4 regions of the Ramlibacter sp. 2FC genome follow, and region 1 is predicted to be linked to each of the others. Evidence: predicted binding sites of a transcription regulator. Region 1 holds the regulator's gene; each other region holds the start of a gene.
The links. The regulator sigma-54, encoded in region 1, starts transcription at its own class of promoters, with help from an activator protein. The targets are predictions, from matches to a motif close to TGGCANGNAANCTGCTTT.
Positions count from the first base shown of each region.

Region 1 (4,776 bases):
CCCGCACTGCAACGCCTTCGAGCCGGCCTTCGACGCCTGGGTCAAGGCCGCGCCCAAGGACGTGAGCGTGCGCCGCGTGCCGGTGGCCTTCCGCGACGACTTCGCGCCGCAGCAGCGCCTGTACTACACGCTGGAAGCCATGAACAAGCTCGAGGAGCTGCACCGCAAGGTGTTCCACGCCGTGCACGTGGAGCGCCAGGCGCTGAACCGCGACGAGACCATCCTGGCCTGGGCCGAGAAGCAGGGCCTGGACAAGGCCAAGTTTGCCGAGGTCTACAAGTCCTTCGGCGTGGCCAGCAAGCTGCGCCGCGCGGTGCAGCTGCAGGAGGCCTTCAAGGTCGAGGGCGTGCCCTCGCTGGGCATCGCGGGCCGCTACTACACCGATGGCTCGCTGGCCGGCAGCATGGAGCGCGCCCTGCAGGTGGTCAACTACCTGGTCGACGAGACGCGCAAGGGCCGCTGAGCGCGCGGCCAGGTCATGTCGAAAGCCCGCGATGCGGGCTTTTTCATGCGGCGGCGCCAGGTCTCCGCGGCCTGCGCCGCTACAATCGAGCAAGATTCATGCCCTTATGAAAACGCCCTACGCCAAGCACTTGCTCGCCCTGTCCCTGGTCCTTTGCGCGCTGCCTGCGGCCGCCGAGCGTGCCGACCGCGACAAGCCCATGAACATCGAGGCCGATACGCTGCGCTACGACGACCAGAAGCAGACCAGCACCTTCACCGGGCGCGTGGTCGTGACCAAGGGCACCATCGTCATGCGCGGCGCGCGGCTGGACGTGCGCCAGGACGCCGAGGGGCGCCAGTACGGCACTCTGACCGCCGAAGCCGGCCAGCGCGCCTTCTTCCGCCAGAAGCGCGGCGCGCCCGACGAGTACATCGAGGGCGAGGGCGAGGTCATCGACTACGACGGGCGCGCCGACAGCGTGCGCTTCACCCGCCGCGCCGAGTTGCGGCGCTACCGCGGCAGCACGCTGAACGACGAGATCACCGGCAACGTGATCGTCTACAACAACAGCACCGAGGTCTTCACCGTGGACGGCACGCCGCGCCCGGCCGGCGCCAGCGGCGCCGCCGCACCCGGCGGCCGCGTGCGTGCCATGCTGGCGCCGCGATCGGCCGCCTCGGCGCCGGCAGCGCCCCAGGGGACGCCGAACCTGCGCCCCAGCACCAGCCTGGGCGGGGAGCGCCCGTGACGGCGGTGGCGCGCTCCCACCCGGCGGCCACCGGGTCGCATGAGGCCGCCGGCGACGGGCGGCTCGAGGCCCTGCAGCTGCAGAAGTCCTACGGCAGCCGCAAGGTCGTGCACGACGTCTCGCTGTCGGTGAAAAAGGGCGAGGTCGTGGGCCTGCTGGGCCCCAACGGTGCGGGCAAGACCACCTCCTTCTACATGATCGTGGGCCTGGTGCGCGCCGACGCGGGCGAGATCCGCATCGACGGCCAAGCCGTGGCGCACATGCCCATCCACCGCCGCTCGCGCCTGGGCCTGTCCTACCTGCCGCAGGAGGCTTCCATCTTCCGCAAACTCAGCGTGGCCGACAACGTGCGCGCCGTGCTCGAGCTGCAGCGCGGCGCCGACGGCAAGCCGCTGGCCGACGCGGAGATCGAGCGCCGCCTCACGGACCTGCTGCAGGACCTGCGCGTCGAGCCCCTGCGCGACTCGCCGGCCGTGGCCCTGTCGGGCGGCGAGCGGCGCCGCGTCGAGATCGCGCGCGCCCTGGCGACCTCGCCGCGCTTCATCCTGCTCGACGAGCCCTTCGCCGGCATCGACCCGATCGCCGTGATCGAGATCCAGCGCATCATCGCCTTCCTCAAGAGCCGCGGCATCGGCGTGCTGATCACCGACCACAACGTGCGCGAGACGCTGGGCATCTGCGACCACGCCTACATCATCAGCGAGGGGCGGGTGCTGGCCCAGGGCACGCCGCAGGAGATCGTGAACAACGCCGAAGTGCGCCGCGTGTACCTGGGCGAGCACTTCCGCATGTAAGCGCCACAGGCCGTGCCATGAAACAGGGTCTCTCGCTGCGCGTTTCGCAGCACCTCGCGCTCACGCCCCAGTTGCAGCAGTCGATCCGCCTGCTGCAGCTGTCCACGCTGGAGCTGAGCCAGGAGGTCGAGCAGATGCTCGACGAGAACCCTTTCCTGGAGCTGGCCAACGACGAGGCGCCGCGCGAGGACTACGGCCTCGAGCAGGCCGACGCCGGGCCCAGCGCCGGAGATCGCCTGTCCGAGGCCGCGGCCGAGCCCGTCGGCACGGGTGCCGACGAGGGGCCCGCGGCGACAGTCGAGGCCGAGCTCGACGGCACCGAGAGCTGGGAGGGCGATGGCAGCGTGGAGCTCGCACCCGACGACAGCGAGTGGGGCGGCGATGCGCCGGCGCGCAAGCACAGCGATGACGACGAGGTGGCAGACGCCGGCGAGCTGGCGCGCAGCCAGGAGTCGCTGACCGAGTTCCTGCACCGCCAGGCCCTGGCGCTGCGCCTGTCCGAACTGGACCGTGCGGTCCTGCGCTTCCTGATCGAGTCGATCAACGACGACGGCTACCTCGAGGACTCGCTCGAGTCGCTGGCCGAGAGCCTGGCCGGGCGCGAGGACCTGGAGCAGTTCGAGGAGCTGGTGCACCGCTTCACGCTGGCGCTGTACCTGCTGCAGTCGCTGGAGCCCACCGGCGTGGGCGCGCGCAACTTGGCCGAATGCCTGAGCCTGCAGCTGCGTGCGCGCCTGGCCGAGGCGCCCGAGGACGCGGTGGCGCGCACCGCGCTGCGCATCTGCGCCCAGCCCATCGAGCTGCTGGCGCGGCGCGACATGCGCCGCCTGGTCCAGCTGTGCGGCGAGCCCGAGGCCGCGATCCGCGCCGCGATCGCCCTGATCGCCCGGCTCGAGCCCAAGCCCGGGCGGCGCTTCGTCGACGTGGAGCGCCAGGTGGTGGTGCCCGACGTGATCGTGGTCAAGACCGGACGCGCCTCGCAGCCGCAGTTTCGCGTGCAGCTCAACCCCGACGTGATGCCGCGCCTGCGCGTGCACGACATCTACGCCAACGCGCTGCGCGGTGGCCGCGGCGAGGGCCACCAGGCGCTGCAGCAGCGGCTGCAGGAGGCGCGCTGGTTCATCAAGAACATCCAGCAGCGCTTCGACACCATCCTGCGCGTGGCCAACGCCATCGTCGAGCGGCAAAAGAGCTTCTTCGTGCACGGCGAGCTCGCCATGCGCCCGTTGGTGCTGCGCGAGATCGCCGACGAACTGGGCCTGCACGAGTCCACCATCTCGCGCGTCACCACCGCCAAGTACATGGCCACGCCCTACGGCACCTTCGAGCTCAAGTATTTCTTCGGCTCGGCCCTGGGCACCGAGGCCGGTGGCAACGCCTCGAGCACGGCGGTGCGCGCCCTGATCAAGCAGTTCGTCGCCTCCGAGAGCCCCAAGAAGCCGCTGTCCGACAACCAGATTTCCGACATGCTCAAGGAGCAGGGCATAGAGTGCGCGCGCCGCACCGTGGCCAAGTACCGCGAGGCGCTGCGCATCGCGCCCGCCAACCTCAGAAAAGCCCTGTAAGGATGGCCCCCACGCTTGTCACTGCGTGTACTGCGCTGCCCCCCGAGGGGGCCTTCGCGCCTTGGGGCGGCCCGGCGGCGCTCAATACATGAATCAACTACAACTTTTTCTTCCGTGCGCCGCCGGCGTCGAGGGCTTGCTGGCCGACGAGGTGCATGCACTGACCGGTCTTACCGGCCAGGACTTGCTGACCGGCCGCGGCGGCGTGCTGGCGCGCGCCTCCTGGCGCGACGCGATGCTTCTCAACCTGCACAGCCGCCTGGCGCAGCGCGTGCTGGTGCAGCTGGCGCAGCGCCCCTACCGCGGTGAGGCCGACCTTTACGAGGCGGCCGCCGGCGTGGCCTGGGAGATCTGGTTCACCACCAAGCAGAGCTTCAAGATCGAGATCACGGCCCAGCACAGCCCGCTCAAGAGCCTGAACTTCGCAGCGCTCAAGATCAAGGACGCGGTGGCCGACCGCTTCCGCAACAAGGGCGGCGTGCGGCCCGACGTGGACACGCGCTGGCCCGACGTGCGCATCTATGCCCACCTGACCTCGGACCAGGCCACGCTCTACATTGACACCTCGGGCGAGCCGCTGTTCAAGCGCGGCTGGCGCGAGGACAAGGGCGAGGCGCCGCTCAAGGAAACGCTGGCCGCCGCCATGATCGCGGCCAGCGGCTGGGACCAGCAGTGCGCCGACGGCCTGCCGCTGTACGACCCTTGCTGCGGCAGCGGCACCATCGCCATCGAGGCCGCGCAGATCGCCTGCGGCATCGCGCCCGGCGGCCTGCGGCGCTTCGGCTTCGAGAAGCTGCTGCCGTTCCAGCCCCATGTCTGGCAGGCGCTCAAGGCCGAGGCCCAGGCCGCCGTCCATGCCCCCGTGGCGCCGGTGTTCGGCAGCGACGTGGCGCACCGCATGGTCGACTTCGCCCAGCGCAACGCCGAGCGCGCCGGCGTGAGCCATGCCGTGCAGCTGCGCGGCGGCGACGCGCTGCAGCGCATGCCGCCCAGCGAGCGGCCCGGCGTGATGCTGCTGAACCCGCCCTATGGCGAGCGCATCGCCGCCGCCGGCGTGGCCGGCCGCGGCCGCGAGGGCTTCCAGCCCGGCGCCCTGGCCTTGTCCCGCACTGCGCGCGCCGGCCGCGAGACCGCGCAGACCGACGACGGCGGCGACTTCTTCCTGCAGCTGGCCGCGCACTGGAAGAAGCACTACAGCGGCTGGACCGCCTGGATGCTGACCCC
Region 1 covers NZ_SCMM01000006.1:1,530-6,305, reverse strand. The annotation lists gene FFS10_RS04185 (thiol:disulfide interchange protein DsbA/DsbL) at 1-463, shown strand, start outside; gene lptA (lipopolysaccharide transport periplasmic protein LptA) at 570-1,193, shown strand; gene lptB (LPS export ABC transporter ATP-binding protein) at 1,199-1,987, shown strand; gene FFS10_RS04170 (RNA polymerase factor sigma-54) at 2,005-3,552, shown strand; gene FFS10_RS04165 (THUMP domain-containing class I SAM-dependent RNA methyltransferase) at 3,641-4,776, shown strand, end outside.

Region 2 (4,776 bases), on a different contig from region 1:
GCTGGTCGCCGGCCGGCTTTCTGGGCGACGAATTGCCGAGCGAGAAATTCAGCAACGAGGCGCTGCTGGAGCGGGCGCTCAGGGACATACGCGCCGGCGACATCCTGGTCGCCCACCTGGGCATCTGGTCGCGCCGCGAAGCCTGGGCGCCGGCGGTGCTGGAGCCGCTGATCGTGGGATTGAAGGCGCGCGGCTTCTGCTTCGAGACCCTGCGCCAGCATCCGGCCTACCGCGGCTGGATCGCCCAGCACGGTTGAGCTTGCCGTGGACGCCCTGAGCGAGCTGTTTTCCACCGTGCAGCAGTGGCTGTTCGAGGCCCTGGTGCAGCCCGCCATGTTCTCCCTGGGAATGGGCAACCTGCTGGAGGACGGCTATACGGCGACCGGCTGGCTGCTGGTGGGCCTGCTGCAGATCGCCGTGCTGGTGGCGGTGTTCGGCCCGCTGCAGCGCTGGCGCCCGGTCGAGCCCGTGACCGACCGCCAGACAATACGCACCGACATCCTCTACACCCTGATCCACCGGCTGGGACTGTTCCGCGTGGCGATGTTCCTCACGCTCGAACCGCTGTTCGACGATCTGTTCGGCGCGCTGCGGGTGGCGGGCTGGCACACCTGGCACCTGGACGAGCTGTGGCCCGGCGTCACGGATCAGGCCCTGGTCAGCCTGCTGATCTACCTGGTGGCCTTCGATTTAGTCGACTACTGGCTGCACCGCGCCCAGCACCACTTCCACTGGTGGTGGCAGCTGCACGCGCTGCACCACGCGCAGCGCCAGATGACGATGTGGAGCGACAACCGCAACCACCTGCTGGACGACCTGCTGCGTGACTGCCTGATCGTGGTCCTGGCACAGGGCATAGGCGTGGCGCCGGGCCAGTTCGTCGCCATCGTCGCCTTCACCCAGCTCAGCGAGAGCCTGCAGCACACCAATCTGCGGCTGTGGTTCGGCCCGGTCGGCGAGCGCCTGTGGATCAGTCCGCGCTTTCACCGTCTGCACCACAGCGTCGGGCTGGGCCACGAGAGCGCCGGCAAGGGCACGCTGGGTGGCTTTAATTTCGGCGTGCTGCTGCCCTGGTGGGACATGCTGTTCGGCACCGCGAACTTCGAGCTGCGCTACGACCCCACGGGGGTGCGCGACCAGGTGGAGCAGGGGCGGGACTATGGCCGCGGCTTCTGGGCGCAGCAACTGCTGGGACTCAAGCGCCTGCTTGGTCGCGCCTGAACGGGTGCGCGAGAGCCCGGCCTGGGCCGGCCGCCACCTCGGGTTATGCTCCCGCCATGACGCTGTTCCTGGACTCCTTCTGGCGCGCCGTGGCTTACTGCATGCATCCGCGCGTGATCGCCCTGTCCTTCCTGCCCCTGGTGGCGATGGTCGCCCTGGCCCTGGGCCTGGGTTATCTCTACTGGGAGCCGGCGCTCGACGGCGTGCGCGCCATGCTCGAGGGCTCGGACCTGCTGACCCAGCTCTGGCGGTGGCTGGAGGGCCTGGGCCTGGGCCAGCTCAAGACCGTGCTGGCGCCGCTGATCGTGATCTTCGCCGTCACGCCGCTGATCGTCGTGTTCTCGCTGCTCGCGGTCGGCCTGACCATGGCGCCGGCCCTGGTCAGGCTGGTGGCCGAGCGCCGCTTCGCCCATCTCGAGCGCAAGCGCGGCGGCTCGCTGGCGCTGAGCCTGCTGTGGTCGTTCGGCTCCACGCTGCTGGCCCTGGTCGCGCTGGTGCTGTCCCTGCCGCTGTGGCTGGTGCCGCCGCTGATCCTGGTGCTGCCGCCCCTGATCTGGGGCTGGCTGACCTACCGCGTCATGGCCTTCGATGCCCTGGCCGAGCATGCGAGCAAGGACGAGCGCCAGGAAATCCTGCGCCGCCACCGGCTCTGGCTGCTGGGCATAGGCGTGCTCACGGGCTACCTGGGCGCGGCGCCCAGCATCGTCTGGGCCTCAGGCGCGCTGTTCGCGGCGGCCTTCGTGATCCTGGTGCCGGTGGCGATCTGGATCTACACCCTGGTGTTCGCCTTCGCCTCGCTCTGGTTCGCGCACTACAGCCTGGCGGCGCTGGAGCGCCTGCGCGCCGAGCGGCCGCCCGTGGCTCGGCCGGTCGAACCAGTGGCCGCCGAGACGCTAGCATTGCGGGATGAATCCCCAGCCATCCCCCCGTCCGGCGCCTGAATCCGCAGGCAGCCAGCCCGAGGCCTTCGGCCTGATCATCATCGGCGACGAGATCCTGTCGGGCAAGCGCGCCGACAAGCACCTGCCCAAGGTGATCGAGCTGCTGGCCGCGCGCGGCCTCTCGCTGGCCTGGGCCGAGTACGTGGGCGACTCGCCCGAGCGCATCACCGCCACACTGCGCCGCGCCTTTGCTTCCGGCGAGGTGGTGTTTTCCTGCGGCGGCATAGGCGCGACACCGGACGACCACACGCGCCAGTGCGCGGCGCGCGCGCTGGGCGTGGACCTGCTGCTACACCCTCAGGCCGAGGCCCTGATCCGCGAGCGCATGCAGGACGTGGCGCGCGAGCAAGGCCTGAGCTACGAGCCGGACCGCGCCGACAACGTGCATCGCCTCAACATGGGGGTGTTTCCGCGCGGCGCGCAGATCATCCCCAACCCCTACAACAAGATCCCCGGCTTTTATTGCACGGCGAGCAGCGCCGGGCCGTCCCAAGCTGCGCGGCCCCCCTCGGGGGGCAGCGACTCACACGAAGCGGGGGAGCGTGGCGGCACGGTCTATTTCGTGCCGGGCTTTCCCGTCATGGCCTGGCCCATGATCGAGTGGGTGCTGGAGCAGCAATATGCCCAGCATTTCAGCCGCGGGGCGCGGGTCGAGAAATCCATCATCGTCTACGGCGCCATGGAGGCCACGCTGACCCCGCTGATGGAGTCCATCGAGCAGCAGCATGCCGGCGTCAAGGTGTTCAGCCTGCCCAGCGTCGACCACCCGCAGTACGGCCGGCACATCGAGCTCGGCGTCAAGGGCGATCCGGCCCTGGTGGAGCCGGCCTATGCGGCCCTGCTGATTGGGCTGCAGGCATTTGACCTAAAATTGGGCCCCGAATTGGTGCGTTAAACAAAAGCACCCAATATGGTGCATTATTGATGCACCATATTGGCTCAATCCTTTGGATGCATGGCTATTTTTACTTGCGCCTGCCTGCCTTTGCGCCATGCAAGTCAAGGCACAATACCGGCTTCCCGGCCAGCCTGGCCGCCGCTTGCGCTGGCACAGAAACTGCATCCCGGTCCACGTTTAGTTTTTACCACCCATCCAAACAGGAGAACCTGATGGCCAAGAGCGTCGCAGACGTCATGAAGATGGTGAAGGAGAACGAGGTCAAGTTTGTTGACTTCCGCTTCACCGATACCCGCGGCAAAGAGCAGCACGTGACCGTGCCGATTTCGCACTTTGACGAGGACAAGTTCAGCGACGGCCACGCCTTCGACGGCTCCTCGATCGCCGGCTGGAAGGGTATCGAAGCTTCCGACATGCTGCTGATGCCGGACTCGAACACGGCCAACGTCGACCCCTTCTTCGAAGAGTCGACCCTGATCCTGACCTGCGACGTGCTCGAGCCGGGCGACGGCAAGGCCTACGACCGCGATCCGCGCTCGATCGCCAAGCGCGCCGAAGCCTACCTCAAGGCCTCCGGCCTGGGCGACACCGCCTACTTCGGACCGGAGCCCGAGTTCTTCATCTTCGACGGCGTGCGCTGGAAGAACGACATGAGCGGAGCCTCCTTCGAGATCGAGGAGTACGAAGCCCCCTGGAACACCGGCGCCAAGCTCGAAGGCGGCAACCGCGGCCACCGTCCCACGGTCAAGGGCGGCTACTTCCCCGTGCCCCCGGTCGACAGCATGCAGGACATGCGCGCCGAGATGTCGCTGATCCTCGAGTCGCTGGGCATCCCGGTCGAAGTGTTCCACCACGAAGTGGCGGGCGCGGGCCAGAACGAAATCGGCACCAAGTTCAGCACCCTGGTCGAGCGCGCCGACTGGACGCAGATGCTCAAGTACGTGGTGTGGAACGTGGCCAACGCCTACGGCAAGACCGCCACCTTCATGCCCAAGCCCCTGGTCGGCGACAACGGCTCCGGCATGCACGTGCACCAGTCGGTCTGGAAGGACGGCAAGAACCTGTTCGCGGGCAGCGGCTACGCCGGCCTGTCCGACTACGCTCTGTACTACATCGGCGGCATCATCAAGCATGCCCGCGCGCTGAACGCGATCACCAACCCCGGCACCAACAGCTACAAGCGCCTGGTGCCCGGCTTCGAAGCCCCGGTCAAGCTGGCCTACTCCAGCCGCAACCGCTCGGCCTCGATCCGCATTCCGCACGTCGCCAGCGACAAGGCCCGCCGCATCGAGGCGCGCTTCCCCGATCCCCTGGCCAACCCCTACCTGTGCTTCTCGGCCCTGCTGATGGCCGGTCTGGACGGCGTGGAGAACAAGATCCATCCGGGCGAAGCCGCCACCAAGGACCTGTACCACCTGCCGCCGGAAGAGGACGCGCTGGTGCCCACCGTCTGCCACAGCCTGGACCAGGCCCTCGAGTACCTGGACAAGGACCGCGCCTTCCTGACCAAGGGCGGCGTGTTCACCGACTCCATGATCGACGCCTACCTCGAGCTGAAGATGGCCGAAGTCACGCGCTTCCGCATGGCCGTGCACCCGGTCGAGTACGACATGTACTACTCGCTCTGATCCACACCCCTGTGTGGCTCGAAAAGGACGGCGCAAGCCGTCCTTTTTGTTTGGGGTGGCCCTTTCGTTGAGAAGGTCCCGGAATTGC
Region 2 covers NZ_SCMM01000047.1:25,922-30,697, reverse strand. The annotation lists gene FFS10_RS17940 (polysaccharide deacetylase family protein) at 1-257, shown strand, start outside; gene FFS10_RS17935 (sterol desaturase family protein) at 265-1,221, shown strand; gene FFS10_RS17930 (EI24 domain-containing protein) at 1,278-2,162, shown strand; gene FFS10_RS17925 (competence/damage-inducible protein A) at 2,128-3,057, shown strand; gene glnA (type I glutamate--ammonia ligase) at 3,273-4,688, shown strand.
Region 2: the regulator sigma-54 is predicted to act here: its motif matches at 3,209-3,226, upstream of glnA (type I glutamate--ammonia ligase).

Region 3 (4,776 bases), on a different contig from region 1:
TGCCGCCCGAGATCTCGCCGGGGCGCTTTTGCGCCGCGTGCGTGAGGCCGACCAGGGCCAGCGCGGCCTCGGTGCGGGCCTTGAGCTGGGCCTTGTTTTCCGTGGCGCCGAACACCCGCTCGACGGCCAGGTAGACGTTGTCGAAGCAGGTCAGCCAGGGCAGCAGCGAGTGGTTCTGGAACACCACGGCGCGCTCGGGGCCGGGGCCGGCGATCTCGCGGTTGGCGCACAGCAGCACGCCCTCCGTGGGCAGGGTCAGGCCGGCGATCAGGTTCAGCAGCGTGGACTTGCCGCAGCCCGAGTGGCCGATCAGCGCGACGAACTCGCCCTGGGCGATGCGCAGATCGATGTCGCGCAGCGCGGGGAAGGGGCCCTTCTTGGTGGGGAAGGTCTGGGCGACGCCCTGGATCTCGATGAACTTGGGGTTGGCGGCTGCATTCATGATTTCACCTCTTCGAAGGTAAAGGCGGTGGCGAGCTTGATCAGGGCGAACTCGAGCACCAGGCCGACGATGCCGATCACGAAGATCGCGATGATGATGTTCTTGACGTTGAGGTTGTTCCACTCGTCCCAGACCCAGAAGCCTATGCCCACGCCTCCGGTCAGCATCTCGGCGGCGACGATCACCAGCCAGGCCGTGCCCACGGCCAGGCGCACGCCGGTCAGCATGTAGGGCAGCACCGCGGGGAACAGGATCTTGGTGACGATCTTCCACTCGGACAGGTTGAGCACGCGCGCCACGTTCATGTAGTCGCTGGGCACGCGCTGCACGCCCACGGCGGTGTTGATGATCATGGGCCAGATCGAGCAGATGAAGATGGTCCAGATCGCGGCCGGGTTGGCGCCCTTGAACACCAGCAGGCCGATCGGCAGCCAGGCCAGCGGCGAGACCGGGCGCAGCAGGCTGATCAGCGGGTTGAACATGCGCGCGAGGAAGCCGAAGCGCCCGATCATGAAGCCTACCGGGATGCCGACCACGGCGGCCAGGCCGAAGCCCAGGGCCACGCGCTGCAGCGAGGACAGCACGTTCCAGCCCACGCCCTGGTCGTTCGGGCCCTTGCGGTAGAAGGGGTCGCTGAACACCTCGACCGCCTGCTGCCAGGTCTCGGCCGGGCCGGGGATGCTGGCGCCGGTGGTGACCGACACCAGGGCCCAGAGGCCGATCAGAAAGCCCAGGCCGAGCAGCGGCGGCAGCACCCTGAGCCAGAGGCCGCGCCAGTCGAAGCCGGGGCGCGCGGGCTGGGCCTGGTCCGGCTTCACGGGCTCGTTGGCGGCCGAGGCCGCGGGCGCGACCGGCTGAGGCGCGGCGGGCCGCGCCGCGGCGGCGGCCGGCGCGCTGCCCGGCATCGCGAGGGGGGAGTGGAAAACGGCACTGACCATGGGGTGCTCCTTGCTGAATGCGGCCTCAGGCCTTGATCTTGAAACCGTCGGCGTACTTCCTGGGATCCTTGCCGTCCCAGACCACGCCGTCGATCAGCTTGCTGGTGCGCATCGGGTCCTTGGGCACGCTGATCTTCATGGCGCTGGCGACGGACTTGTACAGGTCGACCTGGTTGATCTGCTTGGCCACGGCCAGGTAGTCGGGGTGGTCCTTGAGCAGGCCCCAGCGCTTGTGCTGGGTCAGGAACCACATGCCGTCGGACAGGTAGGGGAAGTTGACTGCGCCGTCGTTGAAGAACTTCATGTGGTTGGGGTCGTCCCAGGTCTTGCCCATGCCGTTCTGGTAGCGGCCCAGGATGCGCTGGTTGATCGCGTCGACGCCGGTGTTGATGTACGCCTTCTGGGCGACGGTCTCGGCCATCTTCATCTTGTTTTGCAGGCCGGCGTCGATCCACCTGCTGGCCTCGAGCACGGCCATCATCACGGCGCGCGTGGTGTTCGGATACTTCTTGACGAACTCGCCGGTGGTGCCCAGCACCTTCTCGGGATGGTCCTTCCATATGTCCTGGGTTGTGTTGGCCGTGATCCCGATGCCGTCCATGATGGCGCGGTGGTTCCAGGGCTCGCCCACGCAGAAGCCGTCCATGTTGCCCACGCGCATGTTGGCCACCATCTGCGGCGGCGGTACGGTGATCAGCTTGGCGCCAGCGACCGGGTTGATGCCCGCAGCGGCCAGCCAATAGTGCATCCACATCGCGTGCGTGCCGGTGGGAAAGGTGCCGGCGAAGGTGTATTCGCGCTTTTCCTTGGCCATCAGACTGGCCAGCGAAGGGCCGTCGACTGCGCCCTTGTCGGCCAGCGTCTTGGACAAGGTGATGGCCTGGCCGTTGTTGTTCAGAGCCATCAGCACCGCCATGTCCTTCTTTGGGCCTGCCGTGCCCAGGTGCACGCCGTAGACCAGGCCGTACAGCACATGGGCGAAGTCGAGCTCGCCGTTGACCAGCTTGTCGCGCACGCCGGCCCAGCTGGCCTCCTTGGTCGGGATGATCTTGACGCCGTACTTCTGATCAAAGCCCAGCACCGAGGCCATGACCACGCTGGCACAGTCGGTCAGCGGGATGAAGCCGATCTTGACCTCCTTCTTCTCGGGGGCGTCCGAGCCCTGGGCGTAGACGGCGGCGCGCAAGGCGGGGTTCAGGCCCACGGCGCCTACGGCGGCGGTCTGCAGCACGGTGCGGCGGCTCAGGCTGGTCTTGAGAAAGTCGGTCATGCATCACTCCAAAGGGCTAGGCAGAAAAAACAAAAAGGCGTCCTCACCGTGCGCGCGGTCTGCAGGCTGCAGGGCCGTGCGCGGGTGGGGACGCCTTTGTCCGGGGTGAGTGGCCTGGTCCGCCGTTGGACCGGGCTGCTCAAACGACCATCTTTGGTCTTGCAGGGTTTAAAGCAAGGGCCGTGCCAGCTTCTTTGGGCTCGTTTTGCCAGGGCCTGCGCAGCGCAGAATCACCTGCAGGCCAGGGATGCACGGGCTTGGGGGCTGGGGCCAGGGGCTGCGCACCTTCGTTGTGCGCTGCACCAGGGCGGGGGCTCAACCGAGCAGGTCGGCCACGTCCAGGATGCGCTGGGCCACCTCGGCCAGCTTGAGGTTCTTGTCCATGGCGGTCCTGCGCAGCTTGTCGTAGGCGGCCTGCTCGCTCAGGCCCTGGCGCTGCATCAGCAGGCCCTTGGCGCGGTCGATCAGCTTGCGGTCCTGCAGCTCGGTGCGGGCCTCGGCCAGCTCGGCGCGCAGCGCCTGCTCGTGCTGGAAGCGTGCCATCGCCACATCCAGGATGGGGCGTATGCGCTCGGGCGCCAGGCCGGCGACGACGTAGGCCGAGACGCCGGCCGCCACCGCGTCCTTGACATGGCGGGTGTCGCTGTCGTTGGTGAACATCACGATGGGGCGCCTGGCGTCGCGCGTGGCCATCACCACATGCTCCAGCGTGTCGCGCGCCTCGCTCTCGGCGTCCACGATCACCATGTCGGGCTGCAGCTGGGCGATGCGCTGCGGCAGAAAGGCGTCCGAGGGCAGGACGGCGATCAGGTTGTAGCCGTTCTCGAGCAGGGCGATGCGCAGCGAACGCGAGCGCTCGGCCTGCGCCAGCGCCGCCGCGTCGCTGGGGTCGGCGACGGCCAGCTCGGGAGCCACGACGATGATTCTGAGCGCCTCGTTCATGTGCAGGGAGATGCAAGAATCACGCCAGACCCATGGCCCTGCGGCGCTAAACTCGCCTCCCTATGTTGATTTTGGGCATCGAATCCTCCTGCGACGAAACCGGTGTGGCGCTGGTCGAGGCAGCCGGCGCCGGCGTGCCGGCGCTGCGCGCCCATGCGCTGCACAGCCAGATCCAGATGCACCAGGCCTACGGCGGCGTGGTGCCCGAGCTGGCCAGCCGCGACCATATCCGCCGCGTGCTGCCGCTGACCGAGCAGGTGCTGGCCGAGGCGGGCCGCGGCTTGCCGGATCTGGACGTGGTGGCCTACACGCGCGGTCCCGGCTTGGCCGGCGCGCTGCTGGTCGGCGCGGGCGTGGCCTGCGCCCTGGGAGCGGCGCTGGACAAGCCGGTGCTCGGCGTGCACCACCTCGAGGGCCATCTGCTCTCGCCCTTCCTGAGCGCCGACCCGCCCGAGTTCCCCTTCGTCGCGCTGCTGGTCTCGGGCGGCCACACGCAGCTGATGCGCGTGGACGGCGTGGGCCGCTACCAGCTGCTGGGCGAGACCATAGACGATGCGGCCGGCGAGGCCTTCGACAAGTCGGCCAAGCTGCTGGGCCTGGGCTACCCCGGCGGGCCTGCGCTGTCGCGGCTGGCCGAGCAGGGCGACCCGGCGGCGTTCAAGCTGCCGCGCCCGCTGCTGCACAGCGGCGACCTGGATTTCTCCTTTGCCGGGCTGAAGACCGCGGTGATGACACAGGCGCGCAAGCTCGGCGATGCGCTCGAGGCGCGCAAGGCCGACCTCGCGGCGTCCACCCAGGCCGCGATCGTCGATGTGCTCGTGAAGAAGTCGCTGGCCGCCCTTCAAGAGAGTGGGCTCAGGCGCCTGGTGGTGGCCGGCGGCGTGGGGGCCAATCGCGAGCTGCGCCAGCAGCTCGACGCGGCCTGCGCCCGGCGCGGCGTGCGCGTGCACTACCCCGAACTCTCGCTGTGCACCGACAACGGCGCGATGATCGCGATGGCCGCGGCCATGCGCCTGCAGGCGGGTGTCCAGCAGGCCCGCCGCGCCTATGCCTTCGACGTCCAGCCGCGCTGGCCGCTGGACGCGTTGGTGGCCGGAAGAAGCCTCAGTTCACCGTGAGCTGCGTGGCCTTGGCCATAGGCGGCTGCTTGGCCAGGGTCAGGGTCAGCACCCCGTTCTCGAGCT
Region 3 covers NZ_SCMM01000052.1:412-5,187, forward strand. The annotation lists gene FFS10_RS18630 (ABC transporter ATP-binding protein) at 1-442, opposite strand, end outside; gene ntrB (nitrate ABC transporter permease) at 439-1,380, opposite strand; gene FFS10_RS18640 (CmpA/NrtA family ABC transporter substrate-binding protein) at 1,406-2,650, opposite strand; gene FFS10_RS18645 (ANTAR domain-containing response regulator) at 2,966-3,592, opposite strand; gene tsaD (tRNA (adenosine(37)-N6)-threonylcarbamoyltransferase complex transferase subunit TsaD) at 3,655-4,710, shown strand; gene FFS10_RS18655 (Hsp20/alpha crystallin family protein) at 4,697-4,776, opposite strand, start outside.
Region 3: the regulator sigma-54 is predicted to act here: its motif matches at 2,821-2,838, upstream of FFS10_RS18640 (CmpA/NrtA family ABC transporter substrate-binding protein).

Region 4 (4,776 bases), on a different contig from region 1:
GGCCCGATCGGCGACAAGATCAAGGCCAAGCTGCAGGAAAAGGGCCTGGTCGGCCTGGTCTACTGGGAGAACGGCTTCCGCAACCTCACCAACAGCAAGCGCCCCGTGGTCAAGATGGAAGACCTCTCGGGCATCAAGCTGCGCGTGATGCAGAACAACGTGTTCCTGGAGAGCTTCAAGACCCTGGGCACCAACGCCGTGCCCATGGCCTTCTCCGAGCTGTTCAGCGCCCTCGAGACCAACACCGTGGACGGCCAGGAAAACCCGTTCAACACCATCCTGTCGAGCAAGTTCTACGAGGTGCAGAAGTACCTGACGGTGACCAACCATGTCTACAGCCCCTGGATCGTGCTGGCCAGCAAGAAGTGGTGGGACCAGCTGTCCGCCGCCGAGCAGAAGGTGCTGCTGGACGCCGCCAGGGCCAGCCGCGACTTCGAGCGCAAGGACACGCGCGAGGAAGCCGCACGCGCCATCACCGACCTCAAGGCCAAGGGCATGCAGGTCAACGAGCTCTCGCCGGCCGAAGCGGCGCGCATGCGCAGCAAGCTCACGCGCGTCTACGCCACGATAGGCTCCGAGATCGGCATGGACCTGTGGAACGAGGCCCAGGCCGAACTGGCCAGGATCCGCGCCAAGAAGTGAAGCCGGCCCCTGGCTACTTGGGCAGGAACAGCAGCCAGTAGACCAGCAGCAGGTTGAACAGCAGGCTGAAGGCCAGCAGCAGCTTCCACAGCATGGTGGGGTCGCGCTGGATCAGCGGGGTGGCGGGCGGCGCGGTGAGCGGCCGCGAGGCGCCGCGCTCCAGCGCCAGCAGCAGCTCCTCGGCCGTCTCGAAACGCTGGCGCTTGTCGCGCGCCACGGCTTTGAGCACCACGTGGTCCAGCCAGATCGGCACCTCGGGGTTGTGGCGGCTCGGCGGTATCGGGTCGCGCCAGTAGCGTCCCACCTGGTAGGGCACGACCTCGCCGTAGGGCAGGCGCCCGCCGCTCAGCAGTTGGTAGAGCGTGACGCCCAGCGCAAACAGGTCGCTCTGCGCGTCGGGCGGCTCCTCGGCGGCCTGCGCGTCCGCGCCGCCGGCGCGTATGCTGAACCCCCATTGCTCGGGATTGATGTAGCTCGGCGTGCCGGCGTGCAGCAGGCGCGTGGACTCGGGCTCGCGCCCGCTCAAAGCCACGCCCAGGTCCAGCAGGCGCAGCACCCCGTCCTCGCCCTGGTGCAGGTTGGCCGGCTTGACGTCGCGGTGGATCACGCTCTGGCGGTGCAGCAGGCCCAGCGACCGGGCCGCCTGCGTGGCCGCGCTCACCGCCTGGGCCGGGCCGAACCTGAGGCCGCGGTCCAGCATCTGCTGCAGGGTTTCGCCGCCATGCCAGTCGTAGAGCAGGTAGAAGGCGCTGGGCGCCTGGCCGCTCGGCGGCCCTTCGTGCAGCGCGACCAGATGGTCGGCCGCGCGGCTGGACTGCATGCGCTTGGCCAGCCAGGCCTCGTGCGCCAGCATGGCGCGCTCCTGCGCGTCGTGCGCACGCAGCGGGTGCAGGGTCTTGAGCGCGTACAGCCGGCCGGTGCCGGGCGTGGGGGCATCCGCCCGCACCTGGTAGAGGATGTTGATGCCGTTGTCCGCCACCACGGCCGTCACGGTCAGGCCGTCGAGCTGGTCGCCGACCTTGAGCCTGGGCGGCATGGGCAGCGCCTGCGCGCGCAGGTTCTGGTCCTGCAGCGTGGCCGCCTGCAGGCCCTTGACGCGCACCACCAGCGCCGTCACGTTGTCGTGGCTGCCGCGCTGCAGCGCGGCGGCGGTCAGCGCCTCGCTCATGGCCTGCGCGTCGACGGTATCTGCAAAACCCAGCAGGCGCCGCTCGTTGAGCACGTTGTGCACCCCGTCGCTGAGCAGCAGGAACAGGTCGCCGACCTGCAGCTCGCCCTGGCTGTAGTCCACCAGCACCCGGTCCTCGGCGCCGATGGAGCGCAGCAGCTGGTGGCTCAAGTCGGGGTGCGCGACCACGTGGTCGTGCGTGAGCTGGCTGATCTGGCCCTCGCGCAGCAGGTAGGCGCGCGTGTCGCCCACATGGGCCAGCGACCAGGACTGGCCGCGCAGCACCAGGGCCGTCAGCGTGGTCAGGCCCAGGGCCGGCCGGCGCCGCTGGTTCAGGCCGGCCAGCCACTGGTTCTGGGCGCCGATGACGCGGTCCAGCGCCACCGTGGTGTCCCAGGTTTCGGGCGTTCCGAAGTAGTCACGCACCAAACTGGTGACCGTGGTTTGCGCCGCCTCGCGCCCCATGCCGCCCGTGCTCACGCCGTCCGCGATCGCCGCGATCGCGCCCATGGCCTCTGCGCCCGGGTCGGGCAGCATGGCGGCGCAGAAGTCCTCGTTGACTTCCTTCTTGCCGGCCAGCGAGTTCAGGCCGATGTCCAGTTCAAAACTCATGCACCAAGGGAAAGCAGGTTTCGTGCCCAGGATGGTGCACCCAAGGCGCCAAGCCTGCCTAAGCCCCCACCGGAACCATGGCCAAAGGGCCCGATTGCTATCTTATTCATAGCTTTTCGTGGCTATTTTCCAACGATTCCAGCCCCGGGATGCCGGGAAATGGGGCGCCATGCACCGGCGCGGCGAATGGCTGGCATGGGGATTGCACTGCTACGGCATTCGCAACGGAGATGCAGCGTGAAGAAATCCAGACTGGTGATGATCGGCAACGGCATGGCGGGCGTTCGCACGCTGGAAGAGCTGCTGAAGATCGCCCCCGACCTCTATGACATCACGGTGTTCGGCGCCGAGCCGCACCCCAACTACAACCGCATCCTGCTGTCGCCGGTGCTGGCCGGCGAGCAGACGCTGGACGAGATCGTGCTCAACGACTGGGCCTGGTACAAGGACAACGGCATCACCCTGCACGCGGGCTGGAAGGTCACGCAAGTGGACCGCGTGCGCCGGGTGGTGCACGCCGAGAACGCCGCCGGCGAGAAGCTCAGCGCCGAGTACGACCGCCTGCTGATGGCCACCGGCTCCAACCCCTTCATCCTGCCCATCCCCGGCAAGGAGTTGCAGGGCGTGCTGGCCTACCGCGACATCGCCGACACCCAGGCCATGATAGACGCCGCGGCCAAGTACAAGCACGCCGTCGTGATCGGCGGCGGCCTGCTGGGCCTGGAGGCTGCCAACGGCCTGATGAAGCGCGGCATGAGCGTCAGTGTGGTGCATGTGATGCCCTGGCTGATGGAGCGCCAGCTCGACGACGTGGCCGGCAAGCTGCTGCAGAAGTCGCTGGAGGACCGCGGCCTCAAGTTCCTGATCGGCGCCCAGACCCAGGAACTGGTCGGCGGCGAGGATGGCCGTGTCAAGTCCGTGAAATTCAAGGACGGCACCGAAGTGCCTGCCGACCTGGTGGTGATGGCCGTGGGCATACGCCCCAACACCGAGCTGGCCGAGAAGATGCGCCTGCACTGCAACCGCGGCATCGTGGTCAGCGACACCATGCAGACCACCACCGACGCGCGCATCTACGCCGTCGGCGAATGCGCGGCTCACCGCGGCATCGCCTACGGCCTGGTGGCGCCGCTGTTCGAGCAGGGCAAGGTGGTCGCCAACCACCTGGCGCAGTTCGGCATCGGCCGCTACACCGGCTCGCTGACCTCGACCAAGCTCAAGGTCACCGGCATCGACCTGTTCTCGGCCGGCGAGTTCATGGGCGGCGAGGGCACCGAGGAGATCGTGATGAGCGACCCCTTCGGCGGGGTCTACAAGAAGCTGGTGATCAAGGACGACAAGCTGGTCGGCGCCTGCCTGTACGGCGACACGGTGGACGGCAGCTGGTACTTCAAGCTGCTGCGCGACGGCCGCAGCGTGCACGACATCCGCGACCGCCTGATGTTCGGCGAGTCCAACATCGGCGACACCGGCCACGAGGGCAACACCAAGGCCGCCGCCATGGCCGACAGCGACGAGGTCTGCGGCTGCAACGGCGTGACCAAGGGCGCCATCTGCAAGGCCATCAAGGACAAGGGCCTGTTCACGCTGGACGAGGTCAAGAAGCACACCAAGGCCAGCGCCTCCTGCGGCTCCTGCACCGGCCTGGTCGAGCAGATCCTGATGTTCACCGCGGGCGGCGACTACTCGGCCACGCCCAAGATGAAGGCCATCTGCGGCTGCACCGACCATGGCCACCAGGCGGTGCGCGACGCGATCCGCACCCCGCTGCCCGACGGCGGCAAGCTGCTGACCACGCAGGACGTGTTCAAGTACCTGGACTGGCGCACGCCCAACGGCTGCGCCACCTGCCGCCCGGCCGTCAACTACTACCTGATCAGCACCTGGCCGCACGAGGCCAAGGACGATCCGCAGAGCCGTTTCATCAACGAGCGCAGCCACGCCAACATCCAGAAGGACGGCACCTACTCGGTGATCCCGCGCATGTGGGGCGGCCACACCACGCCGAACGACCTGCGCCGCATCGCCGACGTGGCCGACAAGTACCAGATCCCCACCGTCAAGGTCACGGGCGGCCAGCGCATCGACCTGCTGGGCGTGAAGAAGGAAGACCTGCAGGGCGTCTGGAAGGACCTGGGCATGCCCAGCGGCCTGGCCTACGCCAAGGCGACGCGCACGGTCAAGACCTGCGTGGGCAGCGAGTGGTGCCGCTTCGGCACCCAGGACAGCACCCAGATGGGCAAGGACCTCGAGCACGCGCTGTGGGCCATGTACTCGCCGCACAAGGTCAAGCTGGCCGTCAGCGGCTGCCCGCGCAACTGCGCCGAGTCCGGCATCAAGGACGTGGGCGTGAT
Region 4 covers NZ_SCMM01000040.1:9,807-14,582, forward strand. The annotation lists gene FFS10_RS16415 (TRAP transporter substrate-binding protein) at 1-642, shown strand, start outside; gene FFS10_RS16420 (bifunctional protein-serine/threonine kinase/phosphatase) at 656-2,422, opposite strand; gene nirB (nitrite reductase large subunit NirB) at 2,660-4,776, shown strand, end outside.
Region 4: the regulator sigma-54 is predicted to act here: its motif matches at 2,614-2,631, upstream of nirB (nitrite reductase large subunit NirB).